DNA from 3 places in the Solwaraspora sp. WMMD791 genome. Region 2 is predicted to be linked to each of the others. Evidence: riboswitches for the same ligand, from Rfam matches in the RefSeq annotation. Region 2 holds a riboswitch; each other region holds the start of a gene.
What was found. A riboswitch is a leader RNA that binds a small molecule or an ion and turns the genes downstream of it on or off. The one in region 2 is predicted to bind cobalamin.

Region 1: another riboswitch for cobalamin. It lies ahead of metE (5-methyltetrahydropteroyltriglutamate--homocysteine S-methyltransferase); the one in region 2 lies ahead of O7623_RS05515 (CbtB-domain containing protein).
Region 3: another riboswitch for cobalamin. It lies ahead of O7623_RS08185 (ribonucleoside-diphosphate reductase subunit alpha); the one in region 2 lies ahead of O7623_RS05515 (CbtB-domain containing protein).

What each region holds. Positions count from the first base shown of each region.
Region 1 covers NZ_CP120737.1:750,074-756,656, reverse strand. Annotated here, with positions in the region: gene metE (5-methyltetrahydropteroyltriglutamate--homocysteine S-methyltransferase) at 485-2,722, opposite strand; cobalamin riboswitch at 2,838-3,055, opposite strand; gene O7623_RS03225 (Gfo/Idh/MocA family oxidoreductase) at 3,176-4,294, opposite strand; gene O7623_RS03220 (ThuA domain-containing protein) at 4,264-4,974, opposite strand; gene O7623_RS03215 (alpha/beta fold hydrolase) at 5,165-5,995, shown strand; gene O7623_RS03210 (tetratricopeptide repeat protein) at 6,155-6,583, shown strand, end outside.
Region 2 covers NZ_CP120737.1:1,294,842-1,301,424, forward strand. Annotated here, with positions in the region: gene O7623_RS05510 (VWA domain-containing protein) at 1-1,390, opposite strand, end outside; cobalamin riboswitch at 1,471-1,598, opposite strand; cobalamin riboswitch at 1,711-1,888, shown strand; gene O7623_RS05515 (CbtB-domain containing protein) at 1,920-2,120, shown strand; gene O7623_RS05520 (CbtA family protein) at 2,137-2,895, shown strand; gene O7623_RS05525 (hypothetical protein) at 2,943-3,284, shown strand; gene adhE (bifunctional acetaldehyde-CoA/alcohol dehydrogenase) at 3,467-6,169, opposite strand; gene O7623_RS05535 (helix-hairpin-helix domain-containing protein) at 6,329-6,583, opposite strand, start outside.
Region 3 covers NZ_CP120737.1:1,886,098-1,892,680, forward strand. Annotated here, with positions in the region: gene O7623_RS08175 (YciI family protein) at 1-39, opposite strand, end outside; gene O7623_RS08180 (PadR family transcriptional regulator) at 137-766, opposite strand; cobalamin riboswitch at 897-1,121, shown strand; gene O7623_RS08185 (ribonucleoside-diphosphate reductase subunit alpha) at 1,257-3,650, shown strand; gene O7623_RS08190 (ribonucleotide-diphosphate reductase subunit beta) at 3,680-4,690, shown strand; gene O7623_RS08195 (MFS transporter) at 4,722-5,990, opposite strand; gene O7623_RS08200 (Dyp-type peroxidase) at 6,098-6,583, opposite strand, start outside.

The DNA.
Region 1 (6,583 bases), 540 kb from region 2:
CAAGAGGCATCCAACCTGTCGTTCGTCAGGACACTGACCGAGAGGCCGGGTCCACCGAAGTACGCCGCGAACGCTGGACGTGACATGGTCGCTGCGGCTCTCCAGATTGGCCGGCTCGACGGAACCCGTCCCTTGATGCCAACGACGACCAGAGAGTAGGCGGCGAGTACGTTGCCGACGACCTGCACGGTAAACAGGATCGCCTCGACGAATCCACTATCCATTTGGTGGCCTCGCTTCGCGTTTGCTGGCTCCGACCGGGTGTCAAGGGGTGGAAGTAGGAACGCTACCGCGACGATATCGGGTGACGAGGTCGCCATCGGTGATGCCGTCCGCCGAACGAGCCGAAGTGTTCATCGAACCCTCCCCTGTCGATGCCGATCTCTTGCTATTGCAGCATGTCTGCAACTAGCGCCCGTGCGGTGCGCCGAGGTCACTGGCCTGGGCGGACACCTGTGCGGTGTCCGCCCAGGCACCGATCTCGTCAGTTCCCGCGCAGCTGGCCAGCGGCGGCGACCAGATGCCGCAGCGACGCCTCGACCTCGGCGTAGCCGCGGGTCTTCAGACCGCAGTCCGGGTTGACCCACAACCGCCCGGCCGGCACCGCCGCGCCCGCCCGACGCAGCGCCTCGACGACCTCACCGAGGGCCGGCACCCGGGGCGAGTGGATGTCCCACACCCCCGGTCCGACACCGCGCCGGTAACCGATCGCGGCAAGGTCGTCGAGGACCTCCATCTTCGACCGGGACGCCTCGATGCTGGTCACGTCCGCGTCGAGGGCGTCGATCGCGGTGATCACCTCGCCGAACTCGGAGTAGCACAGATGGGTGTGGATCTGGGTATCGTCGGCGACGCCGCTGGTGGCCAGCCGGAACGCCCCGACCGCCCAGTCCAGGTACGCCTGCTGGTCGGCCCGACGCGGCGGCAAGGTCTCCCGCAGCGCCGGCTCGTCGACCTGGATCACCCGGATCCCGGCGGCCTCCAGATCCTGGCACTCGTCGCGAAGGGCCAGCGCGACCTGGTCGGCGGTCTCCGCCAACGGCTGGTCGGTACGGACGAACGACCAGGCCAGGATCGTCACCGGACCGGTCAGCATCCCCTTGACCGGCCTGCTGGTGAGCGACTGGGCGTAGGTGGACCAGTCGACAGTCATCGGCGCTCTGCGGACCACGTCGCCGTAGATGATCGGCGGGCGGACACACCGGGAGCCGTACGACTGGACCCAGCCGTGCTCCGTGGCGGCGAAGCCGGTCAACTGTTCGCCGAAGTACTGCACCATGTCGTTGCGTTCGGGTTCGCCGTGCACCAGCACGTCCAGACCCAGCTGCTCCTGCAGCCCGACGACATGTGCGATCTCGGCGCGCATCCGCTGGGCATAGCCGGCGTCGTCGAGGCGGCCGGCACGGTGTGCGGCGCGGGCCCTACGCAACTCGTCGGTCTGCGGGAACGAACCGATCGTGGTGGTCGGCAACTCCGGCAGGCCCAGCCGCCGCTGCTGCGCGGCAGCCCGATCCGAGTAGTCGCCACGTCGACGGTCGGCGGGGCCGAGAGCGGCCAGCCGGGCACGTACGTCGTCGTGCCGCCACCCGCCCGGAGCCTCCGGCAGCGGCGCGGGCAGGGTGGCGACGCCGTCGCGCACCGCCCTGCCGAGCAGGACCACCTCGTCGACCTTCTGCCGAGCGAACGCCAGCCGGGTGGACAGCTCCGGGTCGAGTCCGACCTCGACCGAGAGATCCACCGGGACGTGCAGCAGGGAGCAGGAGCTGGCGACAGCGACGTGATCGGCAAGCCCGGCGACGGCCGCCCCCACGGCGTAGGCGGCACGCAGGTCCGTACGCCAGACGTTCCGCCCGTCCACCAGACCGGCCACGACCGTCCGGCCGCGCAGCGGACCGGCGGCGGCGAGCCGGTCGAGGTTGCCCGGCCCGGCCACCAGGTCCAGCCCGACAGCCTCCACCGGGGTGTCCAGCAGGGCGGGCAGGGCGTCGCCGAGTTCCCCGAAGTAGGTGGCCACGAAGATCCTCGGCCGATGGGTGGCAGCCCCGAGCCGGTCGTAGACGCGGCGCAGCGCGTCGACCTCGGCCGCGGTGCGGTCGGCCACGTACGCCGGTTCGTCCAGCTGCACCCAGGCCGCGCCCGCCGCCGCCAGCGCGGCGAGGATCTCGGCGTACACCTCGACCAGCTCGTCCAGGCGGGCGAACGGATCGTCCCCCTTGGCCAACAGCAGGAACGTGGCCGGCCCGACCAGCACAGGCCGGGTGGTGATGCCCAGTCGACGGGCTTCGGCGTACTCGCCCAGTGCCTTGGCCGGGTTCGCCCGGAAGGCGAGGCCCGGGTCGATCTCCGGCACCAGGTAGTGATAGTTCGTGTCGAACCACTTCGTCAGCTCCAACGCCGGCTCGGCGTCGACCCCGCGTGCCATCGCGAAGTAGGTGTCCAACTCACCGAGCCCGAGCCGGGCGAACCGGGCGGGGACCGCGCCGACGGCGACAGCGGTGTCGAGCATGTGGTCGTAGTAGGAGAACGTGTTCGACGGGATCGCGCCGAGTCGGGCGTCGGCCAACGTCCGCCAGACCTCGGCCCGCAGCCCAGCAGCGATCTCCTCCAACGACGCGGCGTCGATGCCGCCGGCCCAGTACGCCTCGACAGCCCTCTTCAACTCGCGATTCGCGCCGATGCGCGGATAGCCGAGCACAGTGCTCTGGCCGAATGCGGTGGTCACCAATGGGTCCTTCCCTCGAAGTGCCCGACGGACACGGGAGGGGAGGAAGGCAGGTCGCGGCACGGCACCGACTTCCGCCCAGACCCTCCCGAGAGGCCGCCGGCGGCGCACACCGGGCGGTGTACGCAGCGCTGGCAGGTCTTCGGACTCGCGGGCGTGACACGTCGGTCGCCTACTGGCCGTCGCTTCCCGGACCTTGCGGTCCAGTGCTTCGTTGACGGCGGTCGTTCCCACTCACCGCTGCGGGGCAGTCCCGGACTCGCACCGGGTTCCCTCTTACGACGCCCCACCCCGGCCTGCGGGATGGAACGAACCAGCACCGCCCGCCATCGTACGGGCCGGGCGTCGCCCTCGACACCCTCAGCTCAGAACCGACCCCTCGACACCCGCAGAACCGACACCGGCGGTCCCCGGTTGACCACCTGCCCCGCACCACCAGCGGCGCCAGCGTCCTCAGTGCCCGGACGACGGGGCTGACAGCCAGTCCTCGGCCGGGGTGAACGGGACAGGCATCGGACGGTCGACCGCCGTCGTCAACTCGATCCGCCGGCCCTCGGCAGCCGACCGGAGCAGCGCGGTCATGATGTCGAGTACGTGCAGCGCGAGCTCGCCGCTGGCCCGTGGCGGACACGTCTGGTCAGCCCGGATCAGGTCGATCAGCCCGATCCCCCGGGCGGCGGCGACGTAACCGGCCCGTGGTGCGAGGGCGCGCCAGCCGGGGCCGTCGAGCGCGAGGTGGCGGACCTCGCCGTCGAAGGTGTTCGGATCGGGTACGGCGAGGGTGCCGTCCTCCCCGTGCACCTCGATCGGCGCGGCCGTCGTCGCGACACCGTCGAAGCTGGTCGTGAGGGTGGTCAGGGCACCACCCACGTGTTCCAGCACACCGGTCACGTGGGTGGGCACCTCGACCGGAATCCGCTGCCCGAGGCGAGGTCCCGAACCGATGACCCGGGCGTCGCGCAGCCGGCTGGCCGCCCCGATCACCGCCCGGACCGGACCGAGCAGGTGGATCAGCGCCGAGATGTAGTACGGCCCCATGTCCATCAGCGGACCGCCGCCCGGGGCGTAGTAGAAGTCGGGTTCGGGGTGCCAGCGCTCGTGCCCCGGGGTGACCATGACGGCCGACGCGGAGAGCGGGCGCCCGATCAGTCCACCGTCGATCGCCGCGCGGGCGGTCTGCGTACCGGTGCCCAGGACGGTGTCCGGCGCGCACCCGACGTGGACGCCGGCCGACGCGGCCCGGTCGATGATCGACCGGCCCTGTGGGAACGTGACGGTGAGCGGCTTCTCGACGTAGACGTTGCGGCCGGCGGTGATCGCCGCGCCCGAGATCTCTTCGTGTGCCGCCGGGATCGTCAGGTTGAGCACCGTCGCCACGTCGGGGTGGTGCAGCAGTCGCTCGACGCTCACCGCCTCGGCGCCCGGGATCCTGGCGGCGGCGGCGACGGCCCGGGCCGCGTCCAGGTCGGCCACCGCGACGACGCGCACGGCTGGATGGTCGGCGAGCGTGTCCAGGTACGCGCGGGAGATGACCCCGAGACCTACGACGCCGATGCCGTGCGGGTCGCCCACACCATCCCCCTTTCGATGACGGTACGCACACCCGGGTGCTCCAGCACGTCGAGGCTGTGTCCGGGAGTCGTCACGACGATCCGCCCGGCACCCCAGTTGCGGGTCCAGATCGCCGGCGAGGTGACCGGACGGTGCCACGGATGCCACGTCCGCGTCGGGTGGGTGGTGGTGGCCAGCACCTCGATCAGATCGTCGTGCAGCACCCAGTACTGCTCGGTGACCAGGTCGAAGTCCTCGATCCCGGCGGTGATCGGATGGTCCCGGCCCAGGTCGGTGATCGTGATCGAGTGTGGCAGGAAGTTGTCCTTCTCGCCGCCGCTGCGGTCACACGGCTGGATGCCGGGGTGGGTGGCGAACTGGCCGCCCACCAGGTGCAGGTAGTCCGAACAGGCACGGAACGAGTCGACGATGCCGCCGTGCCAGCCGGTGAAACCGGTCCCGGCCACGATCGCCGCGGCCAGACCCGCCACCTGCTCCGTGGTGATCTGTGACATCGTCACGCATTGCACGACGAGGTCGGTGGCGGCCAGTTCGGCGGCGTCGGCGTAGATCTCCGTCGACTCCTCCACCCGTACCGCGTATCCGCTGCGTTCCAGGAACGGGATGAACAGCTCCGTCGCCTCGACCGGCCGGTGTCCTTCCCACCCGCCCCGGACCACCAGGGCTCTGCGCCGCTCCACGCCCACTCCCTCCCCGGTCCGCCGTCTTGGGCAACCGCTGCCGCCCGTGCCGACACCCGCTTGCGACCATCGACCACCGTACCTGGCCGGCCCCCTCCTGGAGCCCTCCCGCCTCTCGGCCGGCACGGCCCTGTCCCACCTGACGGCGCTTCGTCCCATTCGTCCGCTCAGCGGGTAGGGTCAGCGCACTATGGAGCACTGGAAGCTAACCCAAGCGTACGAAAGCGACGCCGGACAGGTCCGGTGGGACCGGTTCGGTGATGCGGCGGCACCGCCTGTCGTACTGTTGCACGGCACTCCCTTCTCCTCCTACGTCTGGCGGCACGTCGTCCGGGCACTGACCCCACGCCACCAGGTCTACGTATGGGACATGCCCGGCTACGGCTCGTCGGAGATGGCCCCGGGCCAGGATGTCTCGCTCGCCTCCCAGGGCCGCACCTTCGCCGCGTTGCTGGCTCACTGGGAACTGACCGAACCGACGGTGGTCGCCCATGACTTCGGCGGAGCCACCGCGTTACGGGCGATGCTGCTGCACGGCGCACGGTACCGACGGCTCGCCCTGGTGGACGCGGTCGCTCTCGGCGGTTGGGGCTCGCCGTTCTTCCGGCTCGTCCAGCGACACGCCGAGGTGTTCAGCGCGCTGCCGTCCGCCCTGCACCGGGCGCTCGTACGGGAGTACGTCAGCTCGGCCACCGCAGGCGGGCTACTACCGGACACGCTGGAACAGCTCGTGCGGCCCTGGCTCGGAGACACCGGCCAAGCCGGCTTCTACCGCCAGATCGCACAGGCCGACCAGGCACACACCGCCGAGATCGAGCACCGCTTCGGCGAGGTCGCCATCCCGGTACTCGTCTGCTGGGGAACCGAGGACCGGTGGATTCCCGCGGCCGAGGGCCGCCAGTTGGCACGGCGGTTCCCGACGGCGTCCCTGCGACTGATCCCGCAGGCCGGTCACCTGCTACAGGAGGACGCGCCGGCGGAGCTCACCGCCGCCCTGCTCGACTTCGTCCGGGAAGGCTGACCATGGGCGGCGTCGGGAGTCGCCGCGGTGCGAACGGCTCCCGGCGCCCGGGCAACGCCTGCGGCACCGGCGGATAGACAGCGGACAGGTCATCGATACGCCCCGGGTCGGACTCTTGGTCACACCAGCGGACCGACCCGATTCGAGAGGGCGATTGCGATGAGAGTGCAGGACCTCGCCGTGGCCGAGCGCAGCTCGCCGGCGCCGGTGACCGCGCCGAACGACGCGCAACCGTGGGTCTCGGCGCAGCCGGAGCGCGGACTCGATGCCGGCTGGTCGAGGTCCGCCGACGCCGGAGTGCACGCCCGGTACCGACTCCACGATCTGGTACGGGTCTTCGCCCGGGAGTTGCTCAACTCGCACGTACCGGCTGCGGAGCGAGCAGCCGCGATGGAGCGGTATCTGCGGTGCCTGCTGTTCCTGGCCCGGGCCGCCCACCGCCGGGAGTACGGCGGTGACTACACCGTCCTGTACTCCGCGGTGGATCTATGGGAGCTTCCGCAACACCTGGTGGAGTCGCTACTCGCCGACCCGATCGAATGGCTCGCGTCGGAGCATGCCGGCCTGGTCGCCAGCGTCCGGATCGCC
Region 2 (6,583 bases):
CCGGCAGATGCACGGCCGATACCCGCCCGGTCGGTGCCGTGGCGCCCACCACCCTGCCCCGGTCCGCGTGGGCGGCCGACCGCCGGCCGGGCGTGCCGCCATCGCCGAGTCCGGGCAGCCGCAGCGTCCGGGGCCGGTACGCCGGACCGGCCGCCGCCGGCGCCGGACCGGCCTCCGCCGAACCGTCCGGGCCGGTAGCCGAACCACCGGCGCTGTCGTCGTCGCGGCGGGCACCCTCCTGACCGTCGCGGCGCTGACCGTCACGGCCGTCACCGCGGCCGTCGCCCGCCTGCGGTGGAGGTCCGTCCGCGCTGGTCGGCGGCCTACCGTCCGGCGGTGCGGGAGGTCCCGGGGGCGGTGCGGGGTCCGGGTCGTCGTCGGGACACTCGTCACGCAACACCTCGTCGAGACGCTGTGCGTCGGCACCGGGCGGATCCAGCGGATCCCGTCGCCGCCGGTGCGGCAGGGCCAGCCGGGCGGCGTCGGCGACCTCCGCGGCCGTGACCGCCGGCAGGCCACGCCAGGCGGCCAGGGCCACGGCGGCACGGGCCATCACGATGTCCGCCCGCAGCCCGTCCACCTGGTACGCGAGGCAGATCCGGGCGATCCGGTCGATCTCGGCGTCCGGTAGGGTCACCGCCGGCAGGGCGGCCCGTGCCGCGCGTACCCGTCGTGCGAGTTGATCGTCGGCGGACCGCCAGTGGGCCGCGAAGGCCGCCGGGTCGGCCTCGTAGGCCAGCCGGCGGCGGACCACCTCGGCCCGGTCGGCCACCTCGGTCGGCGCGGTCACCGACACGACCAGGCCGAAGCGGTCCAGCAGCTGCGGACGCGGCTCCCCCTCCTCCGGGTTCATCGTGCCGACCAGCAGGAACCGGGCGGCGTGGCTGACCGACACCCCGTCGCGTTCGACGTGTGCGCGGCCCATCGCCGCCGCGTCCAGCAGCAGGTCGACCAGGTGGTCCGGCAGCAGGTTGACCTCGTCGACATAGAGCAGGCCACGGTGGGCGGCGGCGAGCAGTCCCGGCTCGTACGCCTTCACCCCGGCGCTGAGCACCCGCTGGATGTCCAAGGTCCCGACCACCCGGTCCTCGGTGGCCCCGACCGGCAACTCGACCAGGGCCGCCGGCCCGCCCCGGGCGGTGATCGGCGCGGTGTGCGGGCCGTCCGGGCAGGTCGGGTCGACGGCGATCGGATCGCAGCCGAACCGGCAGCCGGCGACCCGGTCGACCGGCGGCAGCAGGCCGGCCAGGGCCCGGACCATCGTCGACTTCGCGGTGCCCTTCTCGCCACGGATCAGCACCCCGCCGATACCGGGGTGCGCCGCCGCCAGCAGCAGGGCCTGCCGCAACTCGGGCAGGCCCACGATGGCGGTGAACGGGTACGCCGTCATACCGGGCACCAACTGGTGCGCATGGTGAATCCCTTCCGCGGGTGTCCACGCCCGCGTGCCGGTGGACCAGGGAGCGGCCGGAGTCTCCTGGCTGCCGGATCGACACCACGTCCCGAGCCTTCCCGCCGTCGTGGCAGTGGCTGTCTCATGGGGACGTGACTCCCCGGTCACAGTGGCGGGACCGCCCCGGATTCGCACCGGGTTCCTCCGCGTACCGCTCGTGCCGGCCATGCTCCCCTACCGCGAGCGCCACCGTCAATGTGGCGCCGCTCCCTGCGCTGGTCGTGGCGGTGGGCATTGTCCGGCCGGGCGAACCGGCGGTACGCTGCGCGAGCCACGGTGTTCGGGAAGCCGGTGTGATTCCGGCGTGGTCCTCGCCACTGTGACCGGGGAGTGTCCGTTCCACCACGCCACTGGGCCGACGACAACGGCTTGGGAAGGCGGGACGGCCGCGACGATCCGGGAGCCAGGAGACCGGCCGTGGCACGCACCGCATCGCCACGAGGCATGGACGAGAGGATCACCTGGCATGACTGCACCTTCTGTCGGCGGCGAGGTCACCACCCCCGCCATCCGCGTACCGCTGGCCGGCTGGCTGCTGGCCGCCGTCGCGGCGGTCGTCATCTACCTGGTCGCGCAGGACAACGGACTGGTGCTGGCCGGCGCCGCCGAGTTCGTGCACGAGTTCACCCACGACGGCCGGCACGCCCTCGGCGTCCCGTGCCACTGAGCGGGGGTCGGCTCCGATGAGCGGCTACCCGTTCGGCACCGTACTGCGTCGTGGTCTGCTCGCCGGGCTCGCCGCCGGGGTGGCCGCAGCGGCGGCGGCCCTGCTGATCGTCGAACCCCGGATCGAATCGGCGCTGGTCGTCGAGGAGGGCCGGGCCACGCCGGGCGGCGGCGGACACGGCCACGAGGAGGAACTGGTCAGCCGTGGCGTGCAGATCCTCGGTGGACTGGTCGCGACCGTCGCGGTCGCGGTCTGCCTGGCCGTGATCGTCGCCGTGGTCTTCGGGGCCACCCGGCACCTGCTGCCCGGCCGCGACGACTTCCGCCGGGTCGGACTGCTGGCCGGGCTCGGCTTCGTCGTGGTGGCGTTGCTGCCGGCCATCCGTTTCCCGGCGAACCCGCCCGGCGTCGGTGACCCCGACACCGTCAACCAACGCACCGGCCAGTACCTATCGTTCATCGTCGCGGCGGCGGCGGTCACCTGGCTGGCCCTGCTGGTGCACCGGCGGCTGGCCGCCTGGTCACGGCCGACGCCGTACCGGGCCGTGGCCGCGACCGTCGTCGCCGTCGTCGGCTACACGCTGCTGCTGACGCTCTGGCCGGCGACCGCTGTCGAGGTGCCGGGAGACGTACCGGCGGCGCTGCTGTGGGAGTTCCGTCTGGCGTCGCTGGCGCAGCTCGCCACGATGTGGACGGTCCTCGGGGTGGTGTTCGGGCTGCTGCTCACCCCGGCCCGGGCCGACCACCGGCGGCCGATCACCGCCGACGTCGCGTGACGGAGGGCGCCGACGCCGCGCGTACACCACTGGGGCAGTCGGCCCGGATGACGGTCTGCCGGGGGTGCTGCTGCGGCACCCGGCGCAAGCACCCCGACGTCGACCACGACCGCCAGCTCGACGTTCTACGGACGGCCGGACCAGTACAGGTGTCGGACTGCCTCAACGCCTGCGAACGGTCCAACGTGGTCGTGGTACGGCCGGCACCCCTGGGCCGCCTGCTCGGGGCCCGGCCGGTCTGGCTCGGCGGGGTGCTCGAGGACGCGACGTCGTCCGCCGTCGCGCGGTGGGTCACCGCCGGCGGACCGGGGCTGGCCGCGCCACCCGACCAACTCACCGGGCTGCGCTTCGCCGCACCCCGGTGGGGGAAGCCCACACCACCGTCCTGACGACGACGCACCGATGGCAGCCGGCCACAGTGCCGGCGGCCGACCGCCGTCTGGCACCGGCAAGCTCCACCGCGAACTGGTTGCATGATTGTGCAACCGCCCGGGATTGCGGACTTCCCGACGACGGCACGGCTGTGGGCCGGGACACCGCGCGGTGTCCCGGCCCGACGGACGGCGGACAGTCAGCCCTGTTCGCTGCCCGCGTCGACACCGGTGCCCGGGCCGGCGTCAGTGTCCGGGCCGGCGTCGGCCTTGCCGTAGTAGGCGGCCCGCATGAGCTGCTGCATGTCGTCGAGCATCGGCATCCGAGGGTTGGCCGGCGCGCACTGGTCCTCGTACGCGTTGACCGCCTGCTGCGGCAGGCTCGCCAGGAACGACGCCTCGTCGACCCCGACGGCCTGGAACGACGGCTCGATGCCGACGGCGTCGCGCAACCGTTCGACGGCGGCCGCGTACGACTCCACGCCTTCGGCGGGGGTGGCCGCCGGCCGGCCGAGCATCCGGGCGATCTCCTGGAACCGTTCCGGAGCCCGGTAGTTCTCGTACTTCGGCCAACCGGACAGCTTGCCAGGTCGCGCCCCGTTGTACCGGATCACGTGCGGCATCAGGATCGCGTTGGTCCGACCGTGGGCGATGTGGAACGTCGCGCCGAGGGTGTGCGACATGGCGTGCACGATGCCGAGGAAGGCGTTGCCGAACGCCATCCCGGCGATCGTCCCGGCGTTGTGCATCTTCTCCCGGGCCTCGGGGTCGGCGGCGCCGTGCCGCACCGCCCGCTCCAGGTGGGCGAAGATCAGCCGGATCGCCTGCAGGGCGAGCCCGTCGGTGTAGTCGTTGGCGTACACCGACACGAACGACTCGGTGGCGTGGGTCAGCGCGTCGAAGCCGCTGTCGGCGGTGACCACCGGTGGCAGGTCGGCGGCGAGCACCGGGTCGATGATCGCCACGTTCGGGGTGAGCGCGTAGTCGGCCAGCGGGTACTTCTTGCCGGTCACCGTGTCGGTGATCACCGCGAACGGGGTGACCTCGGCCCCGGTCCCCGACGTCGTCGGGATGCAGACCAGCTTGGCCAACTCGCCCGGCGCCGGGAAGGTGAACGCTCGCTTGCGGATGTCGAAGAACTTCTCCCGCATGTCGGCGAAGACCACCCCGGGGTGCTCGTAGCGCAACCACATCACCTTGGCCGCGTCCATCACCGAACCGCCGCCGAGGGCGATGATGGTGTCCGGGCGGAAGTGACGCATCTGCTCGGCACCAGCGTCGACGGTACGGATGCTCGGCTCCGGTTCGACGGTGTCGATGATCTGCAGCGCCACCCGCTGCGCCCGGCCCTGCAGCACGGTCAGCACCCGGTCGACGAACCCGAGCCGGGTCATCGTCGCGTCGGTGACCACGGTGACCCGGTGCACGTCCGGCATGTCGGCCAGGTACCGGATCGCGTGCGGCTCGAAGTAGATCTTCGGCGGCACCTTGAACCACTGCAGGTTGTTGGTCCGCCGGGCCACCCGTTTGATGTTGAGCAGGTTCACCGCGGTCACGTTGTTCGACACCGAGTTGCGCCCGTAACTACCGCAGCCCAACGTCAGCGACGGAGCGATCGCGTTGTACATGTCACCGATCGCGCCCTGCGAGGCCGGCGCGTTCCAGATGATCCGTACCGCCTTGACCCTGCGGCCGAACTCCTCGGCGAGAGCGGCGTCACTGGTGTGGATGACAGCGCTGTGGCCGAGGCCGTGGAACTCGACCATCTGCTCGGCGTACCGGATGCCGGTGGCGTGCCCGTCGGCGCGCAGCACCGCCAGCACCGGGCAGAGCTTCTCCCGGGTCAGCGGCTCGGCCGGGCCGACCTCGTCGACCTCGACCAGGATTATCGACGTGTCGGCGGGCACGGTGAAGCCGGCCTGCGCGGCGATCCAGACCGGTGACTGCCCGACGACGGCGGGGTTGAGCGCGGCCCCGGCGCAGCCCGCCGATCCGGCGGCGACCCCGAACAGCAACTCCTCCAGCTGGCGCTTCTGCTGTGGAGTCGCACGGTGGGCATGCAGCGTGGCGAACTCGGCCATCGCCGGTTCGTAGATTTCGTCGTCGATGATGACCGCCTGCTCGGAGGCGCAGACCATGCCGTTGTCGAACGCCTTGGACAGCACCACGTCGTTGACGGCCCGGGCCAGCTTCGCCGTCCGCTCCAGGTACGCCGGGACGTTGCCGGCACCGACGCCCAGAGCAGGCTTGCCGGCCGAGTACGCCGCGCGGACCATGCCGTTGCCGCCGGTGGCCAGGATCAGCGCCACCCCGTCGTGGCGCATCAACGCACCGGTGGCCTCGACCGACGGGTGCTCGATCCACTGGATGCAGTGGGCCGGCGCACCAGCGGCGATCGCCGCGTCGCGGACCACCCGGGCCGCTTCGGCGCTGCACCGCTGGGCGGCCGGGTGGAACGCGAAGATGATCGGGTTACGGGTCTTCAGCGCCAGCAAGGCCTTGAAGATGGTCGTCGACGTCGGGTTCGTGACCGGGGTGACCCCGCAGATCACGCCGACGGGTTCGGCGATCTCGACGATGCCGCTGATGTCGTCGCGACCGACCACACCGACGGTCTTCAACGTCGCCATGCTGTGGGTGACGTGTTCGCAGGCGAAGATGTTCTTCACCGCTTTGTCTTCGAAGACGCCGCGGCCGGTTTCCTGCACCGCCATCCGGGCCAGGTCGCTGTGTCGACCGAGCGCGGCGACCGATGCCTTTCCGACGATCGTGTCGATCCGCTCCTGATCGAACTCTGCGTAGTCGTCGAGCGCCTTGGACGCCGCCGCCACGAGGGCGTCGATCGCGATCTGCGTCTCGGTCGACACGGCCGGCTTCGTGGACATCTGGACGCCTGCGGTCATTTCCGATCACCTCGTTCGGTCAGCACCGGCGGCACCTTGCCGCCGGTGCTCACCCTCATCGTCACTCCGGACGGTGATCGCGCGCTGCCGCCGTACGTCCCCGATCGCCGGGACCTAGGTCACCGGGTCCACCCGCACCCCGGTGACCGGTCGAGGTGGTCAGCTGCCGGACCGTGCCGCTGCGAGCTCCCGCGCCCGGGCCGGCCAGTTCGGCAGGCTCGCGGTGGCCCGCACGCCAGCGGCGCGCACCGCCGCGCGCAGGGTCGCCTCGTCGGTCGCGCCCAGCTCGTCGTACGTGCGGATGCCGGCGGACTGCAGGGCGGCGGCCATCTTCGGCCCGATGCCCTCGATTCGCCGGAAGTCGTCGGCGGGTCCGGAATCCACGGTCACCGGGGCCGCAGCCGGCTCCGGCTC
Region 3 (6,583 bases), 590 kb from region 2:
GTCGGGCTCCTCGCTGGTAGTGGCGTTGCCGTACGTCATGACGACGATCGGCGGGGCGCCGCGTCGACAGCGGAGCCGGGAGTTTCTGGCCGGACCGGCCGACCGGGTCCCGCCGCAACCTGCGGCGACCCGCCGACTACTCGGAGTCGGCCAGGATGGCGTAGAGCTTGCGTCGGGTCTCGTCGAGCACCTGGACCGCCCGCTCCCGCTGCTCCGCGGTGCCGTTGAGCATCACGTGCCGCAGCGCGTGCATCGTCTGCATACCCGATTCGCGCACGTCATGCCAGCTGTCGACGGTCTCCGGCGCCAGCTCGGTCCAGGGCGCGGCCTGCGCGGCCTGCTCGGCCTCGGGGCGGGCGGCGTCGGTGAGCGCGTAGCGCTTGCGCCCACCGCCGGAGCCTTCGGCGGTGCCGACGATCAGGCCCTCGTCCTCCAGTAGTTGCAGGGTGGGGTAGATCGAGCCGGGGCTGGGCCGCCAGACCCCGCCGGTGCGGGAGTCGAGCTCCTGGATCATCTCGTAGCCGTGCATCGGGCCCTCGACGAGCAGGGCCAGGACGGCGGCCCGCACGTTCGGCCGGCGGCGTCCCCGGCCGCCGCGACCACCCCTGCCCCAGCCGCCGGGGCCGGAACCCGGGCCACCCGGCCCGAAGCCGGGACCGCCGGGGCCGAAGCCGAAGCCGGGGCCGAACGGTCCGAAGCCGCGTCGCCCGCCGGCCCGCCGCCAACCGGGCGACCCGCCCGCTGTGTCGTGGTGGTGGTGTCTCACATCTGCCTCCGATATTCGTTGATGCATCCACGATATATCGGGAACAGATCGCCGACAACCCGCTTCGTAATGAGAGCAACGACACGCCGACAACGACATCTGGTGTGTCGGTCGGGACGGCACACCAGATATAGTCCCTGACGCAACTGGTTCGGCCGGGCAGCCAGCCCGGCCGAGGCAACAGGGAACCCGGTGGGAATCCGGGACTGCCCCGCAGCGGTGAGTGGGAACGACCGCCGTCATCACGCACTGGGCGCGTACCGCGCCTGGGAAGCGACGGCCAGTAGGAGACCGAGTCGCCTCGACCCGGTCACGCCCACGAGTCCGAAGACCTGCCCGTTGTGCCGGGTACGCCGTGTGCGTACCCGGTGGTCCGAGGCCGCGCGGGACGGTCGACGGCTGCGCCGCGCGCGTCGGGTGACCACCGCGTGCGCCCAGACGTCCGTGCTGCCCGCCGGCCTGCCACGAGCAGAGCCAGGAGGCAGCACAGGTGACCATCACCTACCCCACGGCGACCCCGTCGGCGGGCACACCCGGCCCGGTCCGGGTCCGCGACCAGGACGGCCACGCCACCCCGGTCGACCCCGACCGGCTGCACGCCGCGGTACGGCGCCACGCCGACGGGCTCACCGACGTCGACCCGCGCCGGGTCGCCGACCGGGCCGTCAGCGGCCTCTACGACGGAGTCACCACGGCCGAGGTGACGCAACTGCTGATCCGCACCGCCGCCGACCTGATCGGTGCGGACCCGCAGTACTCCCGGCTGGCCGCCCGGCTACTGGCCGCCTCGGTCACCGCGCAGGTCCGTCAGCAGGGCATCGACTCGTTCAGTCAGGCCATCCGGCTCGGCCACCGCCACGGGCTGATCGGCGACCGGACCGCCCGCTTCGTCGCCACGCACGCCGCCGTCCTGGACGCCGCCGTCGACCCGACCGCCGACGACCGGTTCGAGTACTTCGGGCTGCGGACCGTCTCCGACCGGTACCTGCTGCGCCATCCCACCAACCGACAGGTGGTGGAGACCCCGCAGTACTGGCTGCTGCGGGTGGCCTGCGGACTGTCCGACACCCCGGCCGAGGCGGTCGACTTCTACCGACTGATGTCGTCGCTGGCGTACCTGCCCAGCTCGCCGACGTTGTTCAACTCCGGCACCCGGCACACCCAGATGTCGTCGTGCTTCCTGGTCGACTCCCCCCGCGACGAACTCGACTCGATCTACGACCGGTACGCCCAGGTGGCGAAGCTGTCCAAGTACGCCGGCGGGATCGGCATCTCCTGGTCCCGGGTGCGCTCACGGGGTGCGCTGATCCGGGGCACCAACGGGCTGTCCAACGGGATCGTGCCGTGGCTGCGCACCCTGGACGCCTCGGTCGCCGCCGTCAATCAGGGCGGCCGGCGCAAGGGCGCGGCCTGCGTCTACCTGGAGCCCTGGCACGCCGACATCGAGGAGTTCCTGGAGCTGCGGGACAACACCGGCGAAGACGCCCGCCGCACCCACAACCTCAACCTGGCCAACTGGATCTGCGACGAGTTCATGCGCCGGGTCGACGCCGACGCGACGTGGTCGCTGTTCAACCCGGCCGACGTACCGCACCTGCCCGACCTGTACGGCGCCGAGTTCGACACCGCGTACCGGGCCGCCGAGGCCGCCGGGCTCGCCGTGCGCCAGGTTCCCGCCCGCGACCTGTACGGGCGGATGATGCGCACCCTGGCGCAGACCGGCAACGGCTGGATGACCTTCAAGGACCGGTCCAACCTGCTGTGCAACCAGACCGGGGAACCGGGCAACGTGGTGCACCTGTCCAACCTGTGCACCGAGATCGTCGAGGTCTCCTCGGACGCCGAGACCGCCGTGTGCAACCTGGGCTCGATCAACCTCGGTGCCCACCTGACCGCAGCTGCGACCTCGACCGCGGCCGGGGCCACGGCCGCCGACGTGGACTGGGCGCGGCTGCGCGACACGGTCCGCACCGCCGTCGTCTTCCTCGACCGGGTCATCGACATCAACTACTACCCGAGTACGCAGGCCGCGGCGTCCAACCCGCGCTGGCGCCCGATCGGCCTGGGCATGATGGGGCTGCAGGACGTGTTCTTCGCCCTCGGCCTGCCGTTCGACTCGGCACCCGCCCGGGAGCTGTCCACCCGGATCGCCGAGGAGATCTACCTGACCGCGCTGGAGACCTCCGCCGGGTTGGCGCAACAGTACGGGCCGCACCCGGCGTACCCGCAGACCCGGGCGGCGCGCGGGCAACTGCACCCGGACCTGTGGGGCGCCGAGCCGACCCAGACCGAGCGCTGGGCGGCGCTGCGCCGACAGGTCGCCGAGCACGGGCTGCGCAACTCGCTGCTGGTGGCCATCGCCCCGACGGCGACCATCGCCTCGATCGCCGGCTGCTACGAATGTATCGAGCCGCAGGTGTCCAACCTGTTCAAACGCGAAACCCTGTCCGGGGAGTTCCTGCAGGTCAACACCGCCCTGGTGGGGCGGCTGAAGGCGGCCGGGCTGTGGACGGCGGCGGTCCGTGAGCAGATCACCCGGGCCGAGGGGTCGGTCCAGCAGATCAGCGCCATCCCGGCCGAGGTACGGCGGCTGTTCCGTACCGCCTGGGAGCTGCCGCAGCGGGCGCTGATCGACCTGGCCGCCGCCCGTGCGCCGTACATCGACCAGAGCCAGTCGTTGAACCTGTTCATGGCCGCACCGACGATCGGGAAGCTGTCCTCGATGTACCGGTACGCCTGGCAGTCCGGCCTCAAGACCACCTACTACCTGCGGTCGCGCCCGGCGACCCGGATCCAGCAGGCCACGGTCTCCGTCGCGCCGGTCGACGCCGAGGCGGTGGCCTGCTCCCTGGAGAACCCCGAGTCCTGCGACGCCTGCCAGTGACGCCCCGCGTCCACCCGTTGGAGACCACGATGACACCGAACCCGATGCTGCTCGACCCGGGGATGAACCTGACCCTGCGGCCGATGCGCTACCCGCACTTCTTCGACCGCTACCGCGACGCCATCCGCAACACCTGGACGGTGGAGGAGGTGGACCTGCACTCCGACCTGGCCGACCTGGACCGGCTCAGCCCGGCCGAACGGCACCTGGTCAGCCGACTGGTCGCCTTCTTCGCCACCGGGGACACGATCGTCGCCAACAACCTGGTGCTCAACCTGTACCAGCACGTCAACAGCCCGGAGGGGCGGCTCTACCTGTCCCGGCAACTGTTCGAGGAGGCGGTGCACGTCCAGTTCTACCTGAACCTGCTGGACACCTACGTCCCGGACGAGCAGGAGCGGTCCGCCGCGTTCGCCGCGATCGACAACATTCCGTCGATCAAGCGCAAGGCCGACTTCTGCTTCCGCTGGATCGACTCCCTCTTCGGGCTGCGCGAGCTGCGGACCCGCGACGACCGTCGGGCCTTCCTGCTCAACCTGATCTGCTTCGCCGCCTGCATCGAAGGGCTGTTCTTCTACGGGGCCTTCGCCTACGTGTACTTCCTGCGGTCCCGGGGGCTGCTGCACGGCCTCGCCTCCGGCACCAACTGGGTGTTCCGCGACGAGTCGATGCACATGGCGTTCGCCTTCGACGTGGTCGACACGGTCCGGCGGGAGGAGCCGGACCTGTTCGACGACGAAATGGCCGAACAGGTCCGCCAGATGCTCGCCGAAGCAGTCGACGCCGAGGCCCAGTTCGCCGAGGACCTGCTCGGCCGGGGCGTGCCCGGGCTGTCGCTGGCCGACATGCGCCAGTACCTGCAGCACGTCGCCGACCGCCGGCTCGCCCAACTGGGCATCGCCCCGCTCTACGGATCGACCAACCCGTTCGCGTTCATGGAGCTGCAGGACGTGCAGGAGTTGTCGAACTTCTTCGAGCGCCGGGTCTCCGCGTACCAGGTGGGGGTGAGCGGGGCGGTGAGCTTCGACGAGGAGTTCTGAGCGGTCCGCGCGGCCGGTGGGTCCAGGTCGGTCATCCGACCGGCCGGCCCACCGGCTGCGGTACGCCGGCCCGGCCGCGTCGGAATCCCGGATAGGTCAGCACGAAGGTGCTCACTGCGGCCATCAGCACCGCGCCGACCAGCACCGGCAGCGGCGCCCAGACCGCGTACAGGGCGGTGCTGGCGGTCGGCGCCAGGACGAAGGTCAGCCCGTTGGTGACACCGATCAGCCCGGCGAGGCCGCCCTGTTCGTTCCGGTCGACGGCGAGCGTCGGTCCGGCGACGTAGCCGGGCATGGCGACGCCGAGGCCGAGGCCGATCAGCGCCATCGCGGCGATCAGCACGGCCCGGTGGGTGTCGGGGACGAGCAGCACGAAGCCGATCAGCGCCACCAGGCAACCGACCCGTAGCAGCAGCGCGGGCCGCCAGCCGCTGCGCGGCACCACCACCGTCTGGGCGAACACCATCCCGGCCCCGGCGGCCAGCAGCGCGCCGCCGGTGAGCAGCCCGGTGGTCTCGGCGTCGAGGCCGAACCGGTCCTGGACGAGGAAGCCGCTGACCACCTGGACGAACCCGAGCGCGGTGAACATGCCGAGCCCGGTCAGCAGGTACGGCCACACCCGCGCGTCCCACGGGCTGATCCGGGCCGGTGCGGCGATCAGTTCGGTACGGGTCTGCCGGCGCAGCCGTACCGCGACGGCGGTCAGCCCGACGGCGAGCAGCGCCGGAACCGCCAGCAACGGCGCCATCAGCCCGAACCCGGCCAGCAGGCCGCCGACGAGGGCACCGGCGACCATCGCGACGCCCTGGACCGCGCCGATCCCGGCCATGCCGCGCACCCGGGCCGCCGGGTCGGGGGTGACGTCGGCGATGTACGCCTGGGCGGTGGGTGCCACCGCCGCGATGGCGGTACCGAAGCCGACGCCCCGGAACACGACGAAGAGCAGGAACAACGCGGTGCCGGTGACGATGCCGCGCATGCCGAGGTCGGCGAGCAGCGCGAACAGGGCCGTCGTCGTGGTGGCCAGGGCGAGCGCCGCGACCAGCACCGGTTTACGGCCCCAGGACTGACTGCGCCGCCCCCACATCTGGCTGGTGACGACCATCATCAGGGCGGAGACGCTGATCATCACGCCGACCTGCCATTCGGCGAGGCCGATCTGGCGCGACAGCGGAGCGATGATCGGGTTCAGTGACATCTGGCCGAGGAAGACCAGGAAGACCGCCCCGAGCAGCAGCGGGATCTGCGGCCGTGGCAGGGTGCCCGGCTCGGGCACGACGGTGGCGCCACGGGAGATCATCCGGCCACGCTAACCACCGGAGATCGACTGCCCAAGGACGCCGGTCACATCCGCCGACCCGGGCGTGAGCTGCGACGACCCGGCGCTGAGCTGCGGCGACGCCTGCGTCAAGTGAGCAGACTGTCGCCGATCCAGCCGTCGGGCGCGCATCCGGGCGGGATCGCGAACACCGCCGACCCGATCGGGGTGACCCACTCGTTGAGCAGGTCGTGTTCGGCCAGCCGGCGTTGGATCGGCAGAAACTGCGCGTCGACGTCCGCCTGGTAGGCGGCGAAGATCAGCCCGCTGTCGGGGGTGCCGTCGGCACCCGGGACGCCGTCGTAGTTGTACGGCCGGCGCAGGATCTTGTAGCGGTCGTCGGCGACGTGCGCCCGGGTGACGTGCGCGAAGTCCGGCATGATCGGCAGCCCGACCTCGTCGACCGCCGCGAAGTCGGGGATGTCGGTCTCCTTCTCCCCGGTCAGCGGTGCTCCGGTGTCCAGCCGGCGACCGATCACCAGCTCCTTGTCCATCCGGCCGAGCTTGTCCCAGGTCTCCATCTCGGTACGGATGCGGCGGACCACCAGGGTGCTGCCGTCGCGGTGCCAGGCGGG